DNA from 2 places in the Parageobacillus sp. NEAU-HV-2 genome. Region 2 is predicted to be linked to the other one. Evidence: a T-box and tRNA genes for the amino acid it is inferred to sense, from the RefSeq annotation. Region 2 holds a T-box; the other holds one or more tRNA genes.
What was found. The T-box of region 2 lies ahead of leuS (leucine--tRNA ligase). A T-box ahead of a tRNA ligase gene usually reads a tRNA of that ligase, here a tRNA-Leu.
Positions count from the first base shown of each region.

Region 1: it has a tRNA-Leu gene. The T-box ahead of leuS (leucine--tRNA ligase) is inferred to sense a tRNA for this amino acid. The anticodon was not compared.

Region 1 is NZ_JBXUJJ010000019.1:29,652-33,037, reverse strand. It holds tRNA gene AC1WMD_RS18185 (tRNA-Asn) at 139-213, shown strand; tRNA gene AC1WMD_RS18180 (tRNA-Ser) at 218-308, shown strand; tRNA gene AC1WMD_RS18175 (tRNA-Glu) at 325-396, shown strand; tRNA gene AC1WMD_RS18170 (tRNA-Val) at 410-485, shown strand; tRNA gene AC1WMD_RS18165 (tRNA-Met) at 530-603, shown strand; tRNA gene AC1WMD_RS18160 (tRNA-Asp) at 612-687, shown strand; tRNA gene AC1WMD_RS18155 (tRNA-Phe) at 718-793, shown strand; tRNA gene AC1WMD_RS18150 (tRNA-Thr) at 882-957, shown strand; tRNA gene AC1WMD_RS18145 (tRNA-Tyr) at 966-1,047, shown strand; tRNA gene AC1WMD_RS18140 (tRNA-Trp) at 1,057-1,130, shown strand; tRNA gene AC1WMD_RS18135 (tRNA-His) at 1,152-1,224, shown strand; tRNA gene AC1WMD_RS18130 (tRNA-Gln) at 1,240-1,314, shown strand; tRNA gene AC1WMD_RS18125 (tRNA-Gly) at 1,319-1,390, shown strand; tRNA gene AC1WMD_RS18120 (tRNA-Cys) at 1,397-1,470, shown strand; tRNA gene AC1WMD_RS18115 (tRNA-Leu) at 1,481-1,566, shown strand; tRNA gene AC1WMD_RS18110 (tRNA-Leu) at 1,624-1,711, shown strand; gene AC1WMD_RS18105 (GNAT family N-acetyltransferase) at 2,019-2,486, shown strand; partial or broken gene AC1WMD_RS18100 (ATP-binding protein) at 2,806-2,985, opposite strand; gene AC1WMD_RS18095 (hypothetical protein) at 3,120-3,386, shown strand, end outside.
Region 2 is NZ_JBXUJJ010000002.1:31,178-34,563, forward strand. It holds gene AC1WMD_RS03700 (MDR family MFS transporter) at 76-1,266, shown strand; T-box leader at 1,458-1,682, shown strand; gene leuS (leucine--tRNA ligase) at 1,755-3,386, shown strand, end outside.

The sequences.
Region 1 (3,386 bases), on a different contig from region 2:
AGCTCAGTGGGGAGCAACGAGCTTATGCTTCCATGAATCCGCTGCGAGTTGCCTCGACGCATCAAGCATCTTTGGATTTGCTAGAAGAGGAAGAGGCAATGTAAAATAAAAGTGGGTATAGCTTAATCTTTATCTTATTCCGCAGTAGCTCAGTGGTAGAGCAATCGGCTGTTAACCGATTGGTCGCAGGTTCGAATCCTGCCTGCGGAGCCATCTTGGAGAGCTGTCCGAGTGGTCGAAGGAGCACGATTGGAAATCGTGTAGGCGCGAATAGCGTCTCAAGGGTTCGAATCCCTTGCTCTCCGCCACTACTTAACTACACACGGCCCGTTGGTCAAGTGGTTAAGACACCGCCCTTTCACGGCGGTAACACGGGTTCGAATCCCGTACGGGTCACTTTCTTTTTGCTGGAGGATTAGCTCAGCTGGGAGAGCACTTGCCTTACAAGCAAGGGGTCGGCGGTTCGATCCCGTCATCCTCCACCACCAAATTAATTAAAGTTCTCTAAATCAATCATTCTTTCTATCGTCGCGGGGTGGAGCAGTCCGGTAGCTCGTCGGGCTCATAACCCGAAGGTCGCAGGTTCAAATCCTGCCCCCGCAATCTATATAGGTCCCGTAGTGTAGTGGTTAACATGCCTGCCTGTCACGCAGGAGATCGCGGGTTCGAGTCCCGTCGGGACCGCCATTTACAATATTTAATTTCAAAAATGTATATGGCTCGGTAGCTCAGTCGGTAGAGCAAAGGACTGAAAATCCTTGTGTCGGCGGTTCGATTCCGTCCCGAGCCACCACTTACTCTTATCACAATAGTAGAAACGAGCTAAACATCTGTGAATCTGTTGCGTGTTATTTTGGATGTGGATTGGCTCTGATATATATGCCGACTTAGCTCAATTGGTAGAGCAACTGAATCGTAATCAGTAGGTTGCGGGTTCAAGTCCTGCAGTCGGCACCATCCATTATGGAGGGGTAGCGAAGTGGCTAAACGCGGCGGACTGTAAATCCGCTCCCTTTGGGTTCGGCGGTTCGAATCCGTCCCCCTCCATTTACACTTAGGGGCATAGTTTAATGGTAGAACAGAGGTCTCCAAAACCTCCGGTGTGGGTTCGATTCCTACTGCCCCTGCCATAAAAGAATAAACATTTTGTGGCGACTATGGCGAAGTGGTTAACGCACCAGATTGTGGCTCTGGCATGCGTGGGTTCGATTCCCACTAGTCGCCCTTTCCTTCTACTGTTGGGGTATAGCCAAGCGGTAAGGCAACGGACTTTGACTCCGTGATGCGTTGGTTCGAATCCAGCTACCCCAGCCATAATGCGGAAGTAGTTCAGTGGTAGAACACCACCTTGCCAAGGTGGGGGTCGCGGGTTCGAGTCCCGTCTTCCGCTCTTTGTGGCGGCATAGCCAAGTGGTAAGGCAGAGGTCTGCAAAACCTTTATCCCCGGTTCGAATCCGGGTGCCGCCTCCATTGGTGTGGCGCCGGGGTGGCGGAATTGGCAGACGCACAGGACTTAAAATCCTGGGGTAGGTAACTACCGTGCCGGTTCGAGTCCGGCCCTCGGCATGAAATAAGTTGTTGACTTTCTATTGTTGCTATTGTATAATCAAATATGTGTTTTACGCCGATGTGGCGGAATTGGCAGACGCGCACGACTCAAAATCGTGTGGGGTAGCCCCCCGTGTGGGTTCGACTCCCACCATCGGCACCATACATAACGAAAAGCCTTTAAAGCCAATGCTTTGTACGATACAGAGCATTGGCTTTTTTGTTTTTTAACGTACTAAAGCAAAAGCTTAATCGTGTGGACAAGAAAATTGTACGATGATTTTCAATTAGACAACAGAGTGAAAAACTTATCGGAAATGACAATCCGCTTTTATGAACAAAAGTGGAATTTGATGTTAATATATTTGAGGAGGTTATTCAACTAATGGGCAGTCTGGCTGAAGAGGGAGGATTAAAAGAAAGAATATTGAATATTTAAGTAAAATAAGAATGTACAGGTGGGATATGTGATGTATATAACAAGATGGGCAACAAAAAATGAACTCCCGTTACTTGCAGAATATTGGTTTAAAATGGCATGTGAGATGGGGGAAAAGGATGGTATACCTATACCAAACATTGAACGTGTTAACGAAGTTAGAAACTTATTTCTTAAGGAGAGCGAGGAGAACAATCTAAGGTTCAGGGTTGCGGTTGATGAGAAAGGAAATATTGTGGCATGTGCAGGGGGGCTTATTAGAATGGAGTATGCCACTCCTCTAAGTGAAGAGCAAACTCCTTTTGGTTGGGTAATTGGTGTTTATACAATTAACAATCACCGAAAAAAAGGCTTGGCTTCTCAATTGGTGGAAGAAGTCTGTTCTTGGCTAAAAGAGCGAGGAGCAAGAAGGGCTCGACTATGGGCAAGTTCACAGGGCAGAAGAATCTATGAAAGGATTGGATTCTCCCCAATGCTGGATATGGAGAAAGTATTGTAATGAGTGGTTCATTTGTAAGCGGTGGTAGTAGGAAATATTTATAAAAAAGAGCCATTATCGGCTCTATTATTTTTTTACGAAAGACAAGGGCTTTCACTGTTGATGTTTTTGTTTTATATAAGATTTAGTTTCATCAGAAAGAGTGGCATTCAATATCTTTTCTTCACCTTTTACAACCTTAATTCCATGAACACGGCCCAACACGAACAAACAACGTATATTCTCCAAAACGAATTTCATGCTCAATTGTTTTAACGCCTCGCTTGGTCGGTTGCAATTTAGATCCAATCAAAGAGAATTGCAATTCCCCAGAAGGACCTCATTGATCCTTCTGTTTTTCTTGTTGGAGCCTCTTTTCCCATAATCGATAGCTTTCGCCCTTTAGGTTAAAAATAATGGAATAACGCAGTAATCGATTTAATATCGTTGTCGTTAACACCGAGTTTCCCATGGTTTCCCTCCATTCCCCAAAACTTTTGTTGGAGGTGAGGATCATCGAGGCATGTTAGAAATTTATGTAATAATCTTGATGGATTGGTAAAATAAAATGTAAGGGTTTTAGTTAAAGGAGTGGGAGAATGTTTAAGGAAAATGGAGATATCGTAAAAATGTAACATTTTAGGGGAGGATTAAATGAAAAAAATAAATCGTCTAATTTTTGGATTTATTGTGTTTTTGATTGCTATGGGCTGGTTTGCATATCAAAAAATCACTGATGATACTTATGATGGGATGTCCATTATTCCCGAACAACACGAAGACATTCCTTTATTCGATGGATTGGAACCGACTGACCATGAGTATGTGATCGAAGGCGATTATTGGAAAGATATATATGATTTCTATGTAAAGGAACTGCCCAAGCATGGTTGGAAAATGGAGCATATGAACACAGTGCTT
Region 2 (3,386 bases):
TCATTTTTATTGCCTTTTTTTTGTAAAATCCATACAATTATTTTGTCACTCGAAATATTGAAGGAGGATGTACATATGCCCCGTGCGCTTTGGATATTAATGATCGGCATGGCCATGAATGTGACAGGGGCTTCTTTTTTATGGCCGATGAATACGATTTACGTTCATGAGCAGCTTGACAAATCACTCTCTGTCGCTGGAATGGTGCTCATGCTCAATTCCGGGGCAAGCGTGGTTGGAAACTTAGCCGGAGGGCTATTGTTTGATAAAATTGGCGGTTTTAAGTCGATGATGATCGGAATTATCGCGACGATGGCTGCGCTTGTTGGCCTTGTTTTCTTTCATGGCTGGCCGCATTACGCCATCTTTTTAACGATCATCGGGATGGGAAGCGGGATTGTATTCCCAGTAGCGGCTGCGTATGCGGGCGCAATTTGGCCAGAGGGCGGAAGACGGGCGTTTAACGGGCTTTATGTCGCGCAAAATATTGGCGTGGCGGTTGGTTCGGCGCTTGGCGGCGTAGTGGCGTCGTATTCGTTTACGCTTATTTTCCTTGCCAATTTATTGCTATACGCCGTCTTTTGCTTGCTTATCGTGTTTGGATTGCGTCATGTCCGCGTCGCCAAAGCGGCAAAATCAAAGGCGGCGGAAGCGGTAAAAGGAGAGGCACGCGCCAATTGGTACGCGCTCGTGACGCTTTGTATCGGTTATTTTTTATGCTGGATCAGCTATGTACAATGGCCGACGACGATTGCCGCTTATACGCAGGCCCTTCATATTCCGCTGCGGCAATATAGTCTCCTTTGGACAATCAACGGCGCGCTGATTGTATTGGCGCAGCCGCTCTTGTCTGTCGCGATCCGGCGCTGGATGCCTTATATCAAGCGGCAAATGCTGGTCGGGTTTGCGATTTTTGTCGTTTCGTTTGCTTTATTGTTAGGAGCGGATTCATTCGTGGAATTTGCTGTTGCGATGGTCGTCTTGACGATGGCGGAGATGATCGTCTGGCCAGCGATTCCAACGGTGGCAAGCGAGCTCGCTCCTGCAGGAAAAGAAGGGTTTTACCAAGGATTTGTTAACAGCACGGCTACCGCAGGGAGGATGGTCGGCCCGGTGCTTGGTGGGGTGATCGCCGATTACACCGGCATGAAACCGTTGTTTGCCGCGCTTGTTTTCTTTGCCGCGCTTGCGTTTGTCACGACGCTCTTCTATGATCGGAATTTGTCAAAGAAGCAAAACAAGGAGAAACAAACGGTTACAGGATAACCATTCGCCGCGAATGGATCATGAATCAAAACGGCATCTATGAGCGGAATCCGCGGAAAATGCGGCATAAAATAGATGAATAACACAGTCATGTGCAGAGATGAACGGCATATATAGCATATAAGCTCCATTTTTCCCTACTTGCAATAAACCGACAAATTTTTTAAAATATTATACATCAACAATATCGGTCAATAACGGTGAAGAGGAGTAGTAGTGGACAAACGGACGGCAGAGAGTTGACGGTCGGTGCGAGTCAACCGAAGTTTGTTCACGAACTCGCCTCGGAGTTGCGGGCATGAGCGGCTTTCGCCTCGTAATGTCCGCCGTGAATCTGCGTTAATGATGAGAGTGAGCATGCGGTTTTGCATGCTAAGAAGGGTGGTACCGCGGGAATGGCACCTCTCGTCCCTTTTGGGATGAGAGGTTTTTTTATTCGCGCTCTTGTTAACAATGTTTACTAGAAAAAAAGATAGGAGGAAAGGCAAATGAGCTTCAACCATCGAGAAATAGAGAAAAAATGGCAGGATTATTGGGAAAAAAATAAAACGTTTAAAACGGTCGATGACGATGACAAGCCGAAATTTTACGTATTGGATATGTTCCCGTATCCGTCGGGAGCAGGGCTGCATGTCGGCCATCCGGAAGGCTACACCGCCACCGATATTTTGGCGCGCATGAAGCGGATGCAAGGCTATAACGTGCTTCATCCGATGGGATGGGACGCGTTCGGCTTGCCGGCGGAGCAATACGCGCTTGATACCGGAAACGACCCGGCGGAATTTACCGAGAAAAACATTAATACGTTCCGCCGCCAAATTAAATCGCTAGGGTTTTCGTACGACTGGGACCGGGAAATCAACACGACCGATCCGAATTACTATAAATGGACGCAATGGATTTTCTTAAAGCTGTATGAAAAAGGATTGGCTTATATAGATGAAGTCCCGGTCAACTGGTGCCCGGCGTTAGGCACGGTGCTTGCCAATGAAGAAGTTATTAACGGCAGAAGCGAACGCGGCGGCCACCCGGTGATCCGCAAGCCGATGAAACAGTGGATGCTTCGCATTACCGCCTACGCGGATCGTTTGCTCGAAGACTTAGAAGAGTTAGATTGGCCGGAAAGCATTAAAGAAATGCAGCGCAACTGGATTGGCCGCTCAGAAGGCGCGGAAATCCATTTTGCAATCGACGGCCATGAGGAAACGTTCACTGTCTTTACGACGCGCCCAGACACATTGTTTGGCGCGACATACACGGTGCTGGCGCCGGAGCATCCGCTCGTTGAAAAAATCACAACTCCAGAGCAAAAAGCAGCAGTGGAAGCGTATTTAGACGCGATTAAAAGCAAGAGCGACCTTGAGCGCACCGATTTGGCGAAAGAAAAAACAGGAGTATTCACCGGCGCATATGCGATTCATCCTGTCACTGGTGAGAAACTGCCAATTTGGATTGCCGATTATGTGTTAATGAGCTACGGTACGGGCGCGATTATGGCCGTGCCAGCGCATGATGAACGCGACTATGAATTTGCGAAAAAATTTAATTTGCCAATCAAAGAAGTTGTCGCCGGCGGCGATATTGCAAAAGAACCGTATACGGGTGACGGAGAACATATTAACTCCGATTTCTTAAACGGTCTAAACAAAGAAGAAGCGATCAAAAAAATGATTGAATGGCTAGAAGCCAATGGAAAAGGACAAAAGAAAGTGTCATACCGCCTCCGCGACTGGCTGTTCAGCCGCCAGCGCTACTGGGGCGAGCCGATCCCGATCATTCACTGGGAAGATGGAACGATGACGCCGGTACCGGAAGAAGAACTGCCATTAAAGCTGCCAAAAACCGATCAAATTAAACCGTCCGGCACGGGAGAGTCGCCGCTTGCCAACATCAAAGAATGGGTGAACGTCGTCGATCCGAAAACAGGCAAAAAAGGGCGCCGCGAAACGAACACGATGCCACAATGGGCCGGAAGCTGCTGGTATTATTTGCGCTATATCGATCCGCACAACGACAAGCAACTGGCCGATCCGGAAAAATTGAAAAAATGGCTGCCGGTTGATGTCTATATCGGCGGGGCGGAGCACGCGGTACTTCACTTATTGTACGCGCGTTTCTGG